2 regions of the Apilactobacillus pseudapinorum genome follow, and region 1 is predicted to be linked to the other one. Evidence: predicted binding sites of a transcription regulator. Region 1 holds the regulator's gene; the other holds the start of a gene.
The links. The regulator HrcA, encoded in region 1, represses chaperone genes, less so after heat shock. The targets are predictions, from matches to a motif close to TTAGCACTCNNNNNNNNNGAGTGCTAA.
Positions count from the first base shown of each region.

Region 2: ABWU86_RS05190 (Hsp20/alpha crystallin family protein) is a predicted target of HrcA. The motif match lies at 5,546-5,572, and genes of this name have one in related genera.

Region 1 covers NZ_BAABVU010000010.1:55,029-65,168, reverse strand. The annotation lists gene dnaJ (molecular chaperone DnaJ) at 1-616, opposite strand, end outside; gene dnaK (molecular chaperone DnaK) at 699-2,549, opposite strand; gene grpE (nucleotide exchange factor GrpE) at 2,579-3,151, opposite strand; gene hrcA (heat-inducible transcriptional repressor HrcA) at 3,166-4,206, opposite strand; gene ribF (riboflavin biosynthesis protein RibF) at 4,315-5,250, opposite strand; gene truB (tRNA pseudouridine(55) synthase TruB) at 5,269-6,180, opposite strand; gene rbfA (30S ribosome-binding factor RbfA) at 6,281-6,634, opposite strand; gene infB (translation initiation factor IF-2) at 6,649-8,910, opposite strand; gene ABWU86_RS01055 (L7Ae/L30e/S12e/Gadd45 family ribosomal protein) at 8,915-9,232, opposite strand; gene rnpM (RNase P modulator RnpM) at 9,222-9,521, opposite strand; gene nusA (transcription termination factor NusA) at 9,548-10,140, opposite strand, start outside.
Region 2 covers NZ_BAABVU010000026.1:15,257-25,396, reverse strand. The annotation lists gene ABWU86_RS05240 (Sau3AI family type II restriction endonuclease) at 1-512, shown strand, start outside; gene ABWU86_RS05235 (hypothetical protein) at 528-878, opposite strand; gene ABWU86_RS05230 (hypothetical protein) at 945-1,220, opposite strand; gene ABWU86_RS05225 (hypothetical protein) at 1,224-1,436, opposite strand; gene ABWU86_RS05220 (hypothetical protein) at 1,474-1,665, opposite strand; gene ABWU86_RS05215 (hypothetical protein) at 1,774-2,292, opposite strand; gene ABWU86_RS05210 (hypothetical protein) at 2,308-2,772, opposite strand; gene ABWU86_RS05205 (hypothetical protein) at 2,907-3,554, opposite strand; gene ABWU86_RS05200 (hypothetical protein) at 3,651-4,094, opposite strand; gene ABWU86_RS05195 (hypothetical protein) at 4,150-4,851, opposite strand; gene ABWU86_RS05190 (Hsp20/alpha crystallin family protein) at 5,011-5,436, opposite strand; gene ABWU86_RS05185 (GH25 family lysozyme) at 5,671-7,077, opposite strand; gene ABWU86_RS05180 (sensor histidine kinase) at 7,210-8,520, opposite strand; gene ABWU86_RS05175 (response regulator transcription factor) at 8,522-9,205, opposite strand; gene ABWU86_RS05170 (GtrA family protein) at 9,334-9,744, shown strand; gene ABWU86_RS05165 (glycosyltransferase family 39 protein) at 9,728-10,140, shown strand, end outside.

The DNA of each region.
Region 1 (10,140 bases):
TACCAGTTCCACCACAAGTAGGACATGGATGTTGAGTTTGCATTCTTCCAAATGGAGTATCTTGAACACCAGTTACATATCCGCTACCGTTACATTCATGACAAGTTTCTGGATGGGTTCCTGGTTTAGCACCAGAACCTTCACACTTATCACATTTAGCTTCTCTATCATATGTGATGGTAGTAGTCTTACCAAATACTGCATCTTCGAAGTTAATCGTCATTTGGTATTGTAAATCTCTTCCCTTTACAGGTGCGTTAGGATCTCTTTGTGCTCTTCCGCCGGCGCCACCACCGAAGAATTGACTAAAGATATCATCGAATCCACCGCCACCAAATCCTGAGAATCCACCGGCGCCACCGAAGCCACCAGCACCGCCACCAAATCCTCCAGCAGGACCTTCTGCTGAACCAAATTGGTCGTAGTTTTGACGTTTTTGATCATCACTTAGCACTTCATATGCTTCGTTTATTTCTTTAAATCTTTTTTCGGCACCAGGTTCTTTATTGATGTCGGGATGATACTTTTTAGACATTTTACGATATGCTCGTTTGATTTCGTCTTGACTGGCATCTTTTGATATTCCTAATATTGAATAATAATCTTTATCAGCCATTGTTATCCCCCATTAATATTTTTTGCAATAAAAGGCCAAAGCCCATCAGTCAGACTTTGACCTTTTATTGAATAATTATTTATTATTTTTTGTCGTCATCGTTAACTTCGTGGAAATCGCCGTCAACTGTGTTGTCGTCTTTACCCTTAGCATCTGATGAGTCAGCTGATGCAGCTTGGTCGCCGCCTTGAGCTTGTTCTTGTTGGTATAACTTAACAGCAAGTGCTTGTACTTGTTGGCTCAAGTCGTCTTTCTTAGCCTTCATTTCTTCTAAGTTGTTGTCGTCTTTAGCTTTCTTCAATGCATCTTCAGCTTCTTTAGCCTTCTTGATTTCATCTTCAGAAACCTTACCTTCAACATCCTTTAGAGTCTTATCAGTTTGGAAGATTAATTGATCTACTTCGTTCTTTAGATCTACTTCTTCTTTACGTTTCTTGTCTTCTTCTTCATTCTTCTTTGCTTCATCCATCATACGTTGGATTTCATCATCTGAAAGACCGTTTGAATCTTTGATGGTAATCTTTTGTTCCTTACCAGTACCTTTATCCTTAGCAGAAACATTTACGATACCATTCTTATCAATATCAAACTTAACTTCGATTTGAGGAATTCCACGAGGTGCTGCAGGAATATCAGTCAATTGGAATTGACCTAATGTCTTGTTATCAGCAGCCATTGGACGTTCACCTTGAAGAACATGGATGTCAACAGCTGGTTGGTTATCAGCAGCAGTTGAGAATACTTGTGATTTTGAAGTTGGAATAGTTGTATTTCTATCGATTAACTTAGTGAATACACCACCCATAGTTTCAATACCTAATGATAGTGGAGTAACATCCAATAGAACAACATCCTTAACATCACCAGTTAGCACACCACCTTGAACGGCAGCACCAAGTGCAACGGCTTCATCAGGATTGATTGAGTGGTTTGGTTCTTTTCCAGTCCAGTTCTTAACAGCTTCTTGAACAGCTGGAATACGAGTTGAACCACCATTTAGGATAACTTCATCAATGTCTGAAGTGCTTAATCCGGCATCTTTTAGGGCATTGTCAAAAGCAACTTTAGTCTTATCAACTAAGTCAGAAGTTAATTCATTAAACTTAGCACGTGATAGGCTTGTTTCTAAGTGAAGTGGACCATTGTCACCAGAAGCGATAAATGGAAGACTGATTTCAGTTTCTGAAACACCTGATAGGTCTTTCTTAGCTTTTTCAGCAGCGTCCTTTAGACGTTGTAAAGCCATCTTGTCTTGTGATAAGTCAATTCCGTTTTCGTTCTTAAATTGTTCAACTAAGTAGTCCATGATTCTCTTATCGAAATCATCACCACCAAGGTGAGTATCACCATTAGTTGAAAGTACTTGGAATACACCATCACCTAATTCAAGAACAGAAACATCAAAAGTACCACCACCAAGGTCATATACTAAAACCTTTTCGTCTTTGTCTTGTTTGTCTAGACCATATGCTAATGCAGCAGCAGTTGGTTCGTTAATGATACGTTTTACATCAAGACCGGCAATCTTACCAGCATCTTTAGTAGCTTGTCTTTGTGAATCATTGAAGTATGCAGGAACAGTAATAACTGCTTCACTAACTGTATCTCCAAGATAGTCTTCAGCAAATCCCTTGATGTATTGTAGGATCATAGCTGAAATTTGTTGTGGTGTGTATTTCTTACCATCAACATCAACAGTGTAACTTTCTTCACCCATGTGACTCTTAATTGAAGCGATTGTGTTTGGGTTAGTGATCATTTGGCGCTTAGCTACTTCACCAACTTGTGGTTCGCCATCTTTAAATGCAACTACAGATGGTGTAGTTCTTGCACCTTCAGGATTAGTAATGATTTTTGGTTCTTTACCTTCTAGTACAGCAACAGCTGAGTTAGTGGTACCTAAATCGATACCGATAATTTTATTACTTGCCATAATTTATTATCCCCTTATTATCAAATTTATTATTGTGCTACAACAACCATACATGGTCTGATAACTCTATCAGCTAATTTGTAGCCTTTTTGTAAAATTTCAACAACTGTGTCAGCAGGATGGTCATCATCTGCTGGAACAGTTTGTACAGCTTGACATTCATTTGGATCAAACTTCTTATTTAAAACATCAATTTCTTCAATTCCGTTTTCGGATAAAGCCTTATTAAAATGTTTTAAAACAAGTTCAACACCTTGCTTTAATTGTTTTCCGTTTTCATCTGAAACTTCAACTTGAAGAGCTCGATCTAAATTATCCATTACTGGTAAAACACTAGTGGCTAATTTTTGACCATCATATTTATAAATATCTGCTCTTTCCCTTTTAAAGCGTGTTTGCATATTTTGCATTTCTGCTTCAGCGCGAAGGTACTTGTCAGAGAAATCATCAACTTGTGCTTGAAGTTCTTTAACTTTTTCTTCTAAAGGATTTTTAGCGTCCTTTTTCGCTTTTTCTTTCTTAGTGCCCTTATCATTAGCTACTTTTTCTTTTTTATCAGTAGCTTCTTTTAGGTCTTTTTCATCATCCTTCTTACTTGCCAAGTGAAAGCCTCCTTTTACTGATTATATTTATCATAATAATTTCTCAGTTTTTTTGATAACTCATTTCTAAATCCATCCACAATACCAATCACTCTTGAATATGGCATCCTGGTAGGACCTAAAACAGCTATAACACCTTTACCATATGGTCCTACATCATAAGAACCAGTGATGATACTGTAATCCTTCAACAACTCATTACTCAATTCCGGACCAATTTTAACTGATACAGAATTGTCAGAGCTCTTAATGAACTTGGATGCATCATCTTTATCATTCAGTAAAGAATAAATTGGCTTCAAATAACTGACGTCATTATTATCAGTAAAACTCAATAAGTTCAGTTCTCCGCCAATGTAAAATTGGTTAGTAGAAGCTTCAGCCAAAACATCATCTAGTGTTTGAACTAAATTATCTGGATCACTAACATACTTAAGGATTTCTGGAACGATTTCCTCTTTTAGTTTGATGACCACTTCATCAAGTGGTTTTCCAGCTAATTTATCATTAATCATTCTAACAACTGCTTCCAATCTATCTCCACTAATGTCTCCAGAAATATGGAAAACTTGATTAACGACTTCATCATTACTCGTAATTAAAATTGCCATTACTTGATGATTTCCTAGTGGAACAAGTCTAAAACTGCCCAAAATAGGGACCGTTTCTTGTTCCGGCTTCAAGGTTAACGCCGTATAATTCGTTAAGTTTGATAGTATGTAAGCAGATTGCTTAACGATTTCATCAATTTGCCTAAAGCTTCCTGATAACGAATTCTGAATTAGCATCATATCGTTATTATCAATAGGATTAGGATTCAAAAGATTATCAACATAATAGCGATAACCCTCTATTGATGGAATTCTACCAGATGATGAATGGTTTTTTGTAATTAATCCAATCTCTTCTAAAAAAGCCATTTCATTTCTGACGGTCGCAGAACTAACATGAATTGGTAGTTGACTGGATAATGCCTTCGAACCTACTGGAACTCCTGACTTAGTGTAATCATTAACGATTACTTTTAAAATCATTTTTTCTCTTTCAGTTAGCATACCAGATCACTCCTTATCGATTAGCACCTTTAGCAGTCAAATACTTTAAGTGCTAACCACAATTTATAATATATCAGATACATCAAAATTGGTCAAGAAAAACGGCCACTACTTTTTAAAATATTCTCTCGTCATTTGTTCGTCGGATTTAAGCTGTTCTATCAGCTTTTCAACACCTTCAAATTTAACTTCGCCACGAAGACGATGTAACCAATCAATCTCTAAGACTTCACCATAAATGTTGTCATTAAAGTCTAAAATGTTTATTTCAACTGTAATTGGATTTTTGTCTCCAAAAGTAACATTTCTTCCAATTGATGCCATTCCGTGATGTTTTTCATCACCAATCCAAACATCAACAATATAAACACCAATTATGGGCAACCATTGTAATTCATCATGGTCGATGTTAGCTGTTGGATAACCTAATTCTCTCCCCCTGGCGAATCCATGGACAACGGTTCCGTTGGTTCTAAAAGGTCTTCCCAGTAGCATATTAACAGTATCAATGTGTCCTTGATCTAAATTTCTTCTGATTCTAGTGGAACTAATTTTAGCCAGATGGTAATCTGCTAGGTCAACTGATACGACATCGAATCTTCCAGATGAGTACTTAGGTAATAGGTCCATTGTTGCGTCTTTAGCACCATATGTATGGTCTGTTCCTGCAACAACTGTGTCAACGTTAAACCTAATTAGATAATTATCAACGAATTCTTGTGGTGATTGGTTTTGAAAGTTAAAACTATAGTTCACTTCAAAAACAATATCAACGCCTAACTTTTCTAACTCTTTAAATTTATTTTTTTGTAGAATGATGTCTCTTTTATCATGTGGTGATAATTGATCATATACAACTGCTGGTTTATGGTCATATGTCAGAACCCCTAAGGGCATCCCCTTTTCATCAGCAATTGTTTTAGCTTGATTTATTACCTTTTGGTGTCCCTTATGAATACCATCAAAGTATCCCATTGCTAGTATGATTTTTTCTTTTTGTTCAAATGATGCTTTTATCGGGTGATGTATATTGATAATTTTCATATTTTAAACCTTCTAAACTTATTGATTACTAAACATTTTTTCAGGCTTATATACCTGTTTGTTTTCGTCATAATAATAAATAGCCTTAACGGCATGTTTATAAGTTAACACACATTTATTATCTTTTGTATCAATAACATTCAGTGATAAAAAGCCCCCATTTTTAACAGTTTCCCATTGTGTATCATTTAATTCCAAATGTTTAAAATCAGATAAAGCAGAATCAATTGATTTCACAATTTCATCAATTTTATCATTTTCTACGGCAGCTCTAATATCGTCCAGTTTGAAGGTCTCATCGATATTGAAGCCACCGCTTTTAATTCTAGTTAAACTAGACATTACGGCAGGCATGTTTATTTTCTTACCAAAATCAACGGCTAATGTTCTTACATATGTTCCTTTTCCACAGCCAACTTCAAAGAAAATAGTTTGTTGCTTTTTTTCTTCGTCATATACGCTTGCTTTAGTTTGTTTAAAGTAGTGAATTTGAACATGTCTCTCTGGTCGTTCAACCGTTTCACCATTTCTTGCGTATTCATAAAGTCTTTTCCCGTTCACTTTAACGGCTGAATACATTGGCGGAATTTGTATTAAGTCTTCTGATACGAAACTTTTCAACAATTCATCAATCTGATCATTGGATAACGGTTTTTCAACATCTTTAGTGCTAACCACTTCGCCATCTAAGTCTTCTGTAGTGGTATCAAATCCTAAAGTAATACTGCCTTGATATATTTTTCCAGAATTCATTAAGTAATCAACTAATTTAGTTGCTTTTCCCAAACAAATGGGTAAGACTCCTTCAACATTAGGATCTAAGGTCCCACTATGACCAATTCTTTTCATTTTAAGAATGCCACGTAATTGACTAACACATGCAAAACTAGTCATTCCTTTTTCTTTATATAATGGGATAATTCCATCCATAATTATTCGCTCCTTGATTACTATTTAACGTAAATTATAGCATAATTGAACACTTTATTTTTCCATCAAAAAAGCCTGCAAACAATTGCAGGCCTTTTTATTATTTTTCTTGTTTCTTTAGTTGATTGATTAATTGATCAATCTTGCTTCCATATTGAATGGAGCTATCTAATTTGAAAACTAATTCAGGAGTACGATAAATACTCAAGCGAGAACCAAGTTCACCTCTAATTAAAGATGTAGCTTTATCTAGTCCTTTTTGAGTAACTTCTTCTTCATCACCATTATCTGATAATGTGCTGTAATAGATGGTTGCTTGTTGTAAATCACCAGTAACATCTACCCCAGTAATAGTTACCCCTTGAACACGTGGATCTCTAACTCGTTTTAGTAAAATATCATTTACTTCTTTTTGAATTTCTTGTTCAAGTCTTCCAACTCTGTATTGAGACATATTCATTCACTCCTTTACTTAGCAGGAACTTCCTTCATTTCGTATGCTTCTACAACGTCTCCTTCTTTAAGATCATTGTAGTTTTCAATTGTAAATCCACATTCGAAACCTTGTTTAACTTCTTTAGCATCATCCTTGAAACGCTTCAAACTATTAAGTTCACCGTTGTAGATAACAACGTTATCACGAATCAATCTAATCTTACTATCACGTTTGATTACACCACTGGTAACCATTCCACCGGCAATAGTACCAACTTTAGAAGCTTTGTATAGTTGTCTAATTTCAACTTCACCAGTAATGTGTTCTTCAAACTTAGGAGCAAGCATACCCTTCATTGCTGATTCAACTTCGTCAATTGCATCATAGATAACTTGATGTAAACGAATATCAACATTATCAGTTTCAGCTTGTGCCTTTGCTTGTGGAGTTGCACGAACGTTAAATCCAACGATAATCGCATTACTTGCCTGAGCTAACGCAATATCACTTTCATTAATCGCACCAACAGAACTGTGAACGATGTTAACTCTAACGCCTTCAACATCAATCTTTTGTAAACTTGATGCTAAAGCTTCAACTGAACCTTGAACATCAGCTTTAATGATAACTTCTACTTCTTTCATTTCTCCTTCTTTTAGAGATTCGAATAAGTTATCTAGAGTAACACTATTGTTCTTCTTACGTTCTTCCATTTGAGCTTCTTTAGCTCTTTCTTCACCGGCAGCACGAGCTGTTTTTTCATCATCAAAGACAACAAAACGGTCTCCGGCTTCAGGAACATCATTTAAACCAGTAATTTCAATTGGTGTAGATGGAGTTGCAACTTCAAGGTCTTCACCTAATTCATTAGTCATAGTTCTAACTCTACCGAAAGTGTCACCAACAACAATTGGATCACCAACGTGCATTGTTCCTTGTTGAACTAATAAAGTAGCAACTGGTCCACGACCACGGTCAAGTCTAGCTTCAATTACAGAACCTGCAGCATGTTGCTTAGGGTTAGCCTTTAGTTCCATAACGTCTGATTCTAGAAGAATCATATCTAGTAATTCGTCCACGTTAGTTCCCATCTTAGCAGATAGTTGAACGAAGATAGTGTCACCACCCCAGTCTTCTGGGATAAGTTCATAACTAGCTAATTGTTCAATAACATGGTTAGGGTTAGCACCCGGTTTATCAATCTTGTTGATTGCAACAATAATTGGTGTCTTGGCAGCCTTAGCATGATCGATAGCTTCGATTGTTTGTGGCATAACACCATCATCAGCAGCAACAACTAAAATGGTAATATCAGTGATATCAGCACCACGAGCACGCATTGCAGTAAATGCAGCATGTCCTGGTGTATCTAAGAATGTAATAGTTTTACCATTTCTCTTTAATTGGTAGGCACCAATAGCTTGTGTAATTCCACCAGCTTCACCAGCTGTGATGTGTGAGTTTCTCAAGTAATCAAGCAACGTAGTCTTACCATGGTCAACGTGACCCATGATAGTAACTACTGGTGCACGATCTTCTAAGTAATCAGTATTTTCTGCTTCTTCATCAAAAATTTTATCGATATCAGAAACGTTAACTTCAACTTTTTCTTCAGCTTTCATACCGTAGTCTTCAGCTAATAGTTCAATTGTATCCTTATCTAGAGATACATTTTGGTTAACCATAATTCCTAATAGGAATAATTTCTTAACAATTTCAGCAGGTTCTCTATGAATAAGCTTTCCAATTTCTTGAGCATTCATACCAACACTGTAAACTAAAGTTTCTGGTAATGGACGTTCTTTTCTTTCTGGAGCTTTCTTATTCTTGTTGTTTTGTCTAATACGTTGGTTCTTAGTGTACATCCCTGCAAACTTGTTGTTTCCACGGTTGTTCTTCTTATTAAACTTCTTCTTATTCTTCTTACCTTTTTTAAAGTCGGAAGATGAATTATTGTTTGTGTTGTTTGTGTTACTAGTGTTTCTTGTACTATTTGTATTGTTATTGTTCATAGATTGTCTTGCCTTATCATTATTATTTTGATTTAAAGTCTTACGTGGCTTTTCGGCAGGTTTCTTAGAATTATTGTTAGCATGTTTAGTGTTTGTGGCTTTGTCACTCTTAGCCGGCTTATTTTTTGAAGCAAAATGATCACGAATAGCTTTTTCTTCATCCGCTGTTAATCCGGACATATGATTTTTAACATCATATCCCTTCTTTTTTGCTTCATCAATTATTGTCTTACTAGCTACATTTATCTCTTTAGATAATTCGTAAATTCTTTTCTTACCCATACCATCACGTTCCTTTACAATTATTTGTCATTTCCTTCAAACGTTTGGCAAATCCATTATCCGCAATTCCGATTATGGTTCGAGGAATTCCAATTGCATCGCTTATGTCTACCTTAGTAAACATTTGATTGGTTGGAATGTTATATGAATTAGCCTTATCTGTAAATTTCTTCAAGCTGGCTTTTCCAGAGTCAGTAGCGATAATCAGAAATTTAATTTTATTCTTTTTTATTGCGTTAAGCAATATGTCTTCACCAGTGGTAATCTTACCAGCACGTTTTGCGATACCAATAAAGTTTAAAATTTGCTCTTTATTTGTCATTTTCAAAAAGTTCTTTTCTGGCTTGTTTATGATCAACGTATGCAATTAATTCATCGTAAAAGTCATCGCTTAGATTAACTGAGAAAACTTCGTTTAGTTTCTTAGAAGCCTTAGCCTTTTCAGCTACTTTTACATCAATTGATACATATGCTCCTCTACCTGATTTTTTACCAGTTTCATCAATAGAAACGTTATCTTCTTTATCTTTAACGATTCTAACTAAATCTTTTTTGGGAGCCATTTCACCGGTGACAACATCTTTTCTCATTGGAATTTTTCTTGTTCTCATTGAACCATCACTCCTTAAGCTGATAATTAGTCGTTATCAATTCCTTCATCATCATCTGTAGCATATTCTTCTACACCATCTGCTTCAGATTCTGATTTAATATCAATCTTGTATCCAGTTAACTTAGCAGCTAATCTAGCGTTTTGACCACGTTTACCAATGGCTAATGATAATTGATAATCTGGAACAATTACTGTACATGCTCTTTCATTTTCTTCATCAAAAATAACGTCAACTACTTCAGATGGATTTAATGAGTTAGCAATGAATTCGGCAGGATCTTCTGTCCATTGAACGATGTCCATGTTTTCTCCGCCAAGTTCATTAACGATTGTTTGTACACGTTGACCTCTTGGACCAACAGTAGTTCCAACTGGATCGATATCTTCACTGTTTGATCTAACAGCTACTTTAGCACGATCTCCAGCTTCTCTGGCAATTGAAACAATTTCAACAGTGCCATCATAAATTTCAGGAACTTCTTCTTCAAATAATCGTTTTAGTAAACCAGGTGCTGTTCTACTAACAAAGATTTGTGGCCCTTTGGTAGCATCTTCAACACGGTTAACATAGACCTTAATTCTATCTTGTGGTCTGTATTGTTCGTTTGGCATTTGAT
Region 2 (10,140 bases), on a different contig from region 1:
ACAACAAAGAAAGTATGTCTTTACCACCATTCAAGTTTAAGGAATTGGCAAAAGAAAAATGGGAAGATGATGAAGGAAATCCATCCGCAACCCTAAATATATATTTTGCTGAAAGTAAGTTTCTATTTATAGTATTTAAATCCGATGAACAAGGTAATAATTTCTTAAAAGGGATTAAATTTTACCGAGTTCCTGATGAGCAAAGAAATTCAATAATCAAAAATGCTTGGTTATCTACTGTTGAAGAACTAAATGATGGAGTAAAACTAACATACGACGAGAGAAGAAAGCGCGTATCAAACGATTTGATTTCTGCAAAGGATAAGATGATTATCCATGTTAGACCGCATGCTGCTCATAGTAGTTATATAAATAACGTAAATTCTAACGAACTTCCTAAACCTGCTAGATGGATTAATAAACCTAAAGAATACTCAAATAATTACATGACTACTCAATCATTTTGGTTAAATAGTAGTTATATTAAAAAATCAGTTGAAGATTTATTGTAAATAGAGATGATATTTTCATCTCTTTTTTTGTATTCTATAGTAAAACTTCCCGAATAAATTTATGACTCCTTTATTCTCACCAACATCTTTATATTCATCCCTTAAAAGTAATTGAATCCGATAATTTCTTTCAAGCCATCCCACCATATCCATTACCTCTGCATTATTTTCTTTATCAAATGCCAGATAGTCTTCTTCGGGTTGTTCTAAATTATTATAGTCAGTAAACTCATCAATCATGATTCGATATGCAAGAATGGCTAATTTCCAATCATAATTTTTATATTTAATCTGATAGTTTTTATCATCATATGTTCTTAAGTCTTCTTTATAAGATTCACATGCAATTTCCGTAATATCTCTCATATAACCACCTACCAGTAATCATTATAGATCGAATTACCATACAAAAAAGGAATAACTCACTTCGAGTTATTCCTTTTTCTTTACAGATACCACTTTAAAACTATTACGACGCTTTCGAACTCGCGCTTCATCATTTTTAAGCTCTTGTTCTTCAGCCATCTCCATAATCCATTGTTGATAGCCTTTTGTGATTCCATTGTCTATCATTTCGTACATCAAATCTTCAATCGACTGCTTCTTACATTCAGATAGTACCTGTAATTTGCCAAACATTTCGTCTCCCATTACCATCTTAACAATGAAATCAACTTTATTATTATCATCATCGAACATATTGATCACCTTCTAATCATCAGTAAATCCAATTCTTTTTTCATAGCCATTTTCCAAAAACATTAGCGCTAATGCGCCGATATAGACTAATAATATCACTAGTTCTTGCACGATTGATAGTGGTCTAGTCATCCCGACCCAAGACATAATCATCACGACCACAAATGACAACAATGACAATGTGCGACGGAAGTATACGACTGCGATTTGTTTTCTGGTTTTCAATCTAATCACCTAACTTATGTACATCCCCAGCGGGATTTTATTTAAACAACTTAAAAGTCGTCTTATGGTAAAACTTATTATAGGCAGCTTTGTGCGGATTATTAATCCAACCCATCCCTTTTTGTCCATACAATGGATTGAATTCTTTCTTGATTGAGCGGGTCAAACGACCCTTAGTACTAGCTGCTAAAGATTTCTTCCAACTAGGTTTTCTGACGCCGATTTTCATCTTATCATCTTCTTTTCCTAATATACGACTAGTATACATCATAATTAACTAATCGATAAATAATTTATTGAAAAATAAAAAGAACTTCCTCTGAAGTTCTTTTTTGGCTTACACAATCGTAGGGACAGTTGGGTCAAAGAAGTCATTAACTAATAGCATGACACGATATAAATCGTTTGATAATTCTTCTAATCCGGCGTGAGTGCGTTTATTGTATTGTAGTGCTGATTGATAATTAAATAATTTGTAGTTGTCCGGATCACTGGCATCGTATAAGACAGCGGTTAACGCAGCGGTCAAACCAGCGGTTAATGTTACCTGCATTCGTCTAGTACTAATTTCGATATCAATCTTGTATCCAGTAATTAAGTCGTGTTTTTCAACGGAAGTAATAAAAATGGGTGTCACTTTAAATGATGATTTAGTGTCGTTGGTATATCGACAATATGTTTCATAATCCCCAATTAATGCGGGAATCAACTCATCATGCAGGCGACCACAAAAACAGTAAAACATATCATGATCAGAAACATTGTAGTCTTTCACAAATTTCTTGATGCCTTGAATTAATCCGGAAGTTGATGCATTGATTCCTTCATACATTGTGACTAGTTTTTCTTCATCCATTTTAGGTGGCCTCCCTTAAAGTAAAATTTCTTTAACATTATGGTATTTATCGACTTCTTCCATCGCATCGACAAGCCCTTCGGCTAACTCTTCTGGGGTATAACCATCTTGTTTTTTTAATGCGACGATTTCATTAATTACCTTATCTTCATCGCCGGAAACGGTGGCTTTAACGGTAATTAAGTCCTCCCCACCAAAGGTGATGAAAATGCCTAATTGTGGTTTTAATAAAATGACTTCATAAGTGTCGTCGTCTTCATTATGACGTGTCTTTAATAAGTATTGTTCTTTGGATTCCTTAGTAACTTCATTGGGTAACCGGAAATACAAATTCCCGTATGGTGAAATAAATTTAAAGGCCTGAATAAATTCCTTCGACAAGCGTTCTTTGATTTCGTCAGCAGAAATTTTAGCGTCTTGGTCAGTAAATTTTTTGACCCACTCTGATGCAAACGTGATATAAGCTATGATTCGATCCATTAAAACAACACTCCCATCTATTGATACTATTATTATATAACTATAATCATAAATTAGATGGATATTTGCCGCGGATTTTAGCATCTTTTGAGGATTATTTGAAAATAAAAAAGACTTCATTTTTTAGAAGTCTTTTAGTCGTCATGATTAGTATCATCATCATCTTTTTGATCTTGTTGTTTTTCGTTTTTTCTGTGCTTCCGTTCAAATTCTCGGCGGATTTGTTCAGCCGCATCGTGAATGTCTTCAGCTTGAATAGCAGGTTCATCCCCGTTGGCAAATGCTTCCTTTTCTTCAAACCCATGTTTTAAGTCTTCTTGATATTCCGGAGTATTTTCTTCTGCAATTTGTTCAGCCGTTTTCTCTTCTGTTATCACTGGTATGAGATAAAAATACGATACACTAAACATCAATGATTTTAGTTGCTCCAACATATCTAACTGAGCAACGTCATATTTATGGTAAGAATCCGACTTACGTTGATAGTCCCATAGACGTTTCTTACCATTTTGATCTACTTTATATTCCACCATCGTAATCTCATTGGTTTCACTATCAGACATCACGAGTTGGATACAACTTAATTCCGTCGCTAAATCAACGATATAGCCGACCACTTCACCATTTACGATGTGTGGCGTTACATCCATTGCAGCCAGTGGATCTTGGGAGTAATAGCGATAATTAAGAAACATCGATGTAATCGCGCTGATAAAGTCCTCGCGAATTCTTTGAGGTTGGTAATCGACTAGTTTACCATCGACTTCCTCTAGCGTCTTCATGTATTCGTTAATCCGTTCTTCAAAATCTTTGGATTCAATCTCATGATTCATCGCTATTTCACGAACGTAGTCTTTATTCACCATCAGTACTCCTCCTTAGTACAAAATATCGTCAACGACGTGATAATCATCAATCTTTTTAAATGCAGCGACCACCATTTGAACGAACTGGTCATCTAAATACATATCGAACTTAGCACCAATCGTGGTATTTTCTAATTCGACTTGCTCGCTGGACTGAGTACTCGTCCCATAACAAGTAATCTTGATTAAATCTTCGCCACCCAGTTGCACAAAAATAGTAACGGTCGGACCCAACAACGTCACGGTCGTAGTATCATCTTGATTAGTGGTTTTGATTCGGTACTGTGCTTGGTTAAGCAGTGGACTGTCAACATAATATAGTTGGCCATATGGATCGTATTCTTTGAAGAGCGTATCAAAATAGGTACGTAAGAAATCGAGTGCATAATCATAATTAAAGGCCTTTTCTTTTAACATTACGTCTTGTAATTCCACTACTAAATCATCATATGTCATACTAGTCACCGCCTTAATCGATAATAAAAAAGCAGCTAAGCTGCTTTTTTAATTACTATAAATTATAACCAATCATGATATTTTTGAAAGCATTTAGACAACCCTTATCAATGCGTTGGTTTAAGAATTCGGCATTAGTAATGTTGACGTTATCAAAGAAGTTAATTGACATATTAACTTCTGGACAGATAGCGACAAACTTTTTAATCATACTTTCATCAAATGCATGTGGTTGTAGTTCCATGTCTAAACCAAATTCCTTGTGGTAGAAACTCATTACCATTTGTTTTAATAACACGGTCATTTCACGGTTGGGCACCGTAGTAATATCTGCTTCTACTTGCAACATTGCATAGTAGCGGTCGTATAACTTGTATTGGGCATTGTAAGATTGCACCATGTTAATACGAGCGACGCGAATATTTTCTAGAGAATATCCAGAATCATTCATTTCCTTTTCACGGTTCGATAATTCTTTACTCTTAACGTAACTGATAGGATCAGTTCTTAACACCATTTCACGATTGGGAATATCGTCAGTTGCAGAAGTAATCGGACGATAGACCATACTATTAAATTGGAATGATGTTTCTTTAGACATTGAAGCATCCACTGTTTTTGCACTATTCAAGCGCGCCGTTCTTTCATTTGACATGTTCTTAAAGACAACATAAATAATTGATGCTAATGCAATAATGATGGCTAAAGTAATAGTCAAAGTTATATTTGCTAACAGCCCAATTATCAATATCACCATTATTATTGTTCCAGAACAACCCAGTCTCATTTACGCCACTCCAATCGGTCTTAAAATAATTATATTTTAATTATAGTATTTTTTGACCATTTTTACATTATAATTTTATCAACTTATAAGAATAATAAAAAAAGAGGGATAATATCCCTCTTTTTAGTCTTAGTTAATAGAAATCTTGTGCGCAGCTTGCTTTTCAGTGGACTTAGGTAATTGAATCTTTAATACTCCACCATCGTAATCTGCACTAATCTTATCAATTTCAACGTCAGGTAGGTAGAATGAACGAGCAACATTGCTGGAAGTACGTTCCTTTCTTAAGACCTTCCCTTCCTTATTAGTGTCTTCTTTATTTAAGTTGTGACTAGCATGAATACTCAAAGTATCATTGTCGTAATCTAGATGAATATCATCCTTCTTGAAACCAGGTAATTCAGAGCTTACTACGTAATTATCTTCGTTTTCAATAACGTCAGTCTTCATTTGATTGCCGGCAACTGAATTGAAAAAGTTCTTGCCGAAGTCACCAAAGAAATCACTCATTGGATCAAATACATCAAAATCTCTATTTCTTAATTCATTAGCCATAATCAAAGCCCCTTTTCAAAAAAATATTTATGAATTGATGTTGATAGTTATTTATTTCCTATCAACAATTCTTATAATAGTCAGTATTGGTCAAATAGTCAAGAGAAAATTAGCACTTATTTTAGTCGAGTGCTAAAAATCGGGGTTAATCGTTGATATGACGGCATTTTAAATTTAATTTTTTTACAAAAAAATAGTGATTCAACGAATTGAATCACTATTAATCAGTTATTTTTATTTAAACATTGAAGCGTAAGCCCAACCTAAGTACTTACCATTATAGTAAGCCTTGTAGTAGTAATGCTTGTCGCCGGGACGTTTAGCACGTTCCTTAATTACCACTGGCGTGTTGGCATAACTTTGACCATATTCAGTCATTTTAGTTCCACCGACAGAACTGTAGAAGTTAACCTTTGGATGTAATCTAACGATCTTAGTTAGATTGTATTTTGAATAATGAATACTTTGCTTTGCTTCAACTCCGGTAGTCGAGATCCATCCCATCGCACGACCTTTGTAGTATAGACGGTAATAAGTATTACCAGTCACTACGTTTTTGGCCAATGAGTTGATGGTCATTTCTTTGTTAGCGTAGTTCTTAGCATGATGACTAACTGCTACTTTACCATTGTACTTAGTGTCACCAGGGACATGGTTGTAAATTTCTAGACCAGTTCCCGGTTTGATAACCATAGTCTTGTTAACAATGGTATAGTTAACCACTTTTTTGACCACTTTTTTCTTCTTAGTGGTCTTCTTTTTCTTAGTCGTTTGTTTCTTAGGCACCACTGGGTTATTAGTATTAGCAGCAGTACTGTTAGTACTATTATTAGCACCTTGTTGAGCTTGTTGTTGACCCTGGTTGGCATTGTTAGATGCCTGGGTAGATTGGTTAGTAGTTGGAGCGGTAATCGTAGGAATTGGACTTGGATTATTCGCATCATAAGTATCACCAATGAACCAATTCACACTTTGTGATGTTAACAAGTTCGCATCTAATGATTTACCAAGCGCCTTGGAATAAAAACGACTAGTGAATTGCCATAAGACATGTTCTCTAGCAGGTTCATTATCTTGATAGGCAGCAATCCAATAACCATCATAATTAGAAACCGCATAAGCAGAATGTTTTACCATGAAATTCGCATCAGAATATAGCAAAATCTTACGGTTACCAACTAATGGACGTAGTGCGTTCAACCAAGCAACGGTTGAATCGTTAGTGCCACCAGAAGTAACGGTTTGATCTTCATAATCATTGACGTAAAACAATGCATTAGGGGCGCGACTATAAAGCACTTTAGCTTCATATGCCGCGTCTTGAGGGTTTTCGTATTGACTAAATGAGTATACCCCATATGGAATCCCATATTTATTCATTAAATCACGGTTACTTTGGAAAGTCTTATCAGCATAAGCACTTCCATATTGAACACGCAAAATCACGAATGGAACTTCATTCTTTAATTGTTGGGCTTGCGCATCAGTAATTTGGCCTTGCCATTCAGAAATATCATAAACGGTATTAGTTGAGTTAGCACTACTAGCACTTGCTGCATCAGCCATGACGTTGACCGAGGAGCTAGCCAGCACCAATCCGATTACGGTTATCATCATTAGCCATAATTTGTTTCGTTTCATAGACAGATATAAATATTTTTAATTTATACCATCCACACCTCCTCTTGTCATTTTCTCATTACATTCCATTGTAACAGACAGCGCTAAAAAAGATACCGCTATTAAAGGAAAAATAGAATTAATTGCCATTTCTTATAGGTTAAAAGTGACCGTGAAAATGGCACCGGTTGGATGATTATCGCGTACCGTAATACGACCATGATGTTGATCAACAATCCATTTGGCAATCGATAGCCCTAAACCATTCCCACCAGTCTTTGAGTTTCTCGACTTGTCGGTGCGGTAGAAACGTTCAAAGATAAGTTCTTTATCTTCATCTGGCACCCCGTTTCCGGTATCGGAAACCGACATCTTCAATGAATTATGGTTGCGGTTAACGCGGACAGCGACAGTGCCACCTTGTGGGGTGTACTTCATCGCATTGTCGACTAAAATCACCATTAATTGTTTGATTAAATCGGTGTCAATGCGGCCATTCCCGTCCACATCGACGTTGCTAACGAATGACTTGTTTTGACTATTCGCAATTTCGTTAAATGGTGCGACAACCGCATCAAAGAAAGGTGCTAATTCGACGTCTTGGCGTTGTGCTTGGACAATGTTGGAGTCCGAACGCGCCAATGTTAATAAGCGTTGCGTGAGGACTTTCAAATGCTTAACCTCTTCTAGCGTCGTTGAGACCGGTTGAATCTGGTCAACAATTCGATCAGTCGGTTTAGTTAACAGATATTCCATTTGGTTTTGAATTACTGTTAGCGGTGTGCGTAATTCATGCGCCGCATTAGAACTGAATTCCTTTTGGCGGTGCCATGAATTTATGATGGGTTTCATACTAGATTTAGATAGATAGTATGCGATTAAGATGGCAATAATCCAGAAGAAGACCAGCGTTACGATTAAAGCTTCGATAAAACTGTGTAGTGCCAGTAATTCGGCATCGATATTTTGCAAAATCAATACATAATTACCAGCGTATTCTGGATTCAAATTATCTTTGGAAACCTTCAATAAAATTGCGCGGAAATTAGTGACGTAGTTTTTCGAACCAAGAGTAATTTGATCAACTTTATTTAACTTACTAGAATCAACGGTTAACTTACTCAAGAGTTGATAAGTACGTTGCCCTAACATCCCTCGATTAGAGATAATTCCCTTCTTATTAAAAACAATGATGTTGGTTTGAAAATCACCGTTACTATAATTATTAAATGGGTTAAAAGCCCCCGGTCTGGGATTCACCTGTAATGGTTCTTGTGTTGACGCCACGTTACGTTCGATGCGAATCCGTTGGCGGTTTAGACCAGCATCAATGTTGGAATAAATTGATTTTTGGAAGAAGAAATAGACAATCATCCCTAAGAGCGCGAATAAAATCGCAAAACCAATTAGTTCTTTTATAAACAGCTTAATTTGTTGTTTATGCTCTAAGATGCGATCTCTCATATTATTCTCCTTCTAACATGTAACCAACATTTCGCAATGTCTTGATGGGGTTGGTTCCAGAAATTTGTTTAATCTTCTTTCTTAAATTACTCATGTAAACTTCGACCACTGACAAGGCAGTTTCTGAGTCAAATCCCCAGAGACGGTCAAAGATTTGATCTTTGGTAATAATGGTTGCTGGATTTTGGACAAAGTAAACCAATAAATCGTATTCTTTTCCATTTAATTGTAGTTCTTTCCCTTGGTATTCCACGTAATGACGACCTAAGTCAATGGAAAAACCAGCAACGGTTAGTTGGTTGTTGTTACCTAAACGACCAGCTCGTTTTAAAAGTGCTTTTACACGTAAGATTAATTCTTCACGGTGGAAAGGCTTAGTTAGGTAGTCATCGGCACCTAGTTCAAATCCATGGACCTTATCAGCCATAGTATCTTTGGCAGTCAAAATTAAGACTGGCATATCGATGCCGTCATCGACACGCCATTGTTTTAAAATGTCGTATCCATTCACTTCTGGCAACATTAAATCCAAGATGGCGATATCGTAAATGTTATCTTGGCCCATCATTTGACCTTCGAAGCCATCATGCACAACGGTGGTGTTTCCAATTGGCGCTAAAAATTGTGCCACACTGGCAGCTAAGTTTTCGTCATCTTCGACGATTAAAATATTTAAACCATCCATAATTATCAATTCCTTTCAGGGTTTTTCAATGTTAATTTTCAATTTAAGTTAAGTTTATGATTGCTTTAAGATTAGTTTAATTTTCTTAAACTAGACTTAAAGCATTCCAATAAAGGAAGTGCCCAACCATGATAACTATTTGCCGACAATTTTTTAAGTTCGGTGTGGTTGGATTAATCAACACTATTTTAACGTATCTTATATATACTTTGCTATATAAAGCAACATCTCCCACGGATGCCATGGCAATCGGATACGGAATTACTTCGGTGATCGGGTTAACCATCAACCGTAAGTGGGTGTTTAAATCCAATCATAACTGGATTTTAGTCGCTAAATATTACCTCACATACTTATTTACATGGACATTAAGTATCGTCGTAACGGATGTCGCTAGCAATTATTTCCACGTTCTAGCTAGTATTATCCCCCTAATTACACTATTCGTCACGACTCCTACTAATTTCGTTTTAAGTAAGTATTGGGTATTTAAAACAACTCGTATAAAGGAGGCATCCGCCCATGAATCAACCGACTGAAAAGAAGGCTAACTTCTTCTCACGCCACAAAATTGACTGGGTATTAGTAATTCTCCTGCTAATCGCTTTAGGATTATATGGATATGGAACTTGGAAGACTGGTTCTGCTAATGACTTCTATACTTCCGCAATTACTAGTATGACCCAAAGTTTTAAAAACTTCTGGTATGCCAGTTTTGATCCTGCCGGATACATTACTGTCGATAAGCCACCGGTTGCCCTTTGGTTTATGGCTATCTCAGCTAAAATCTTAGGTGTTTCCAACTTCAGTGTGGTACTACCTTCCGTCTTATTCGGAGTCGGTTCAGTCTACTTAATGTACCGACTAGTTACTCCTTACTTCGGTCAGCTTGCAGGACGCATCGCTGCCTTAGTAATGACAATTACACCAATCGT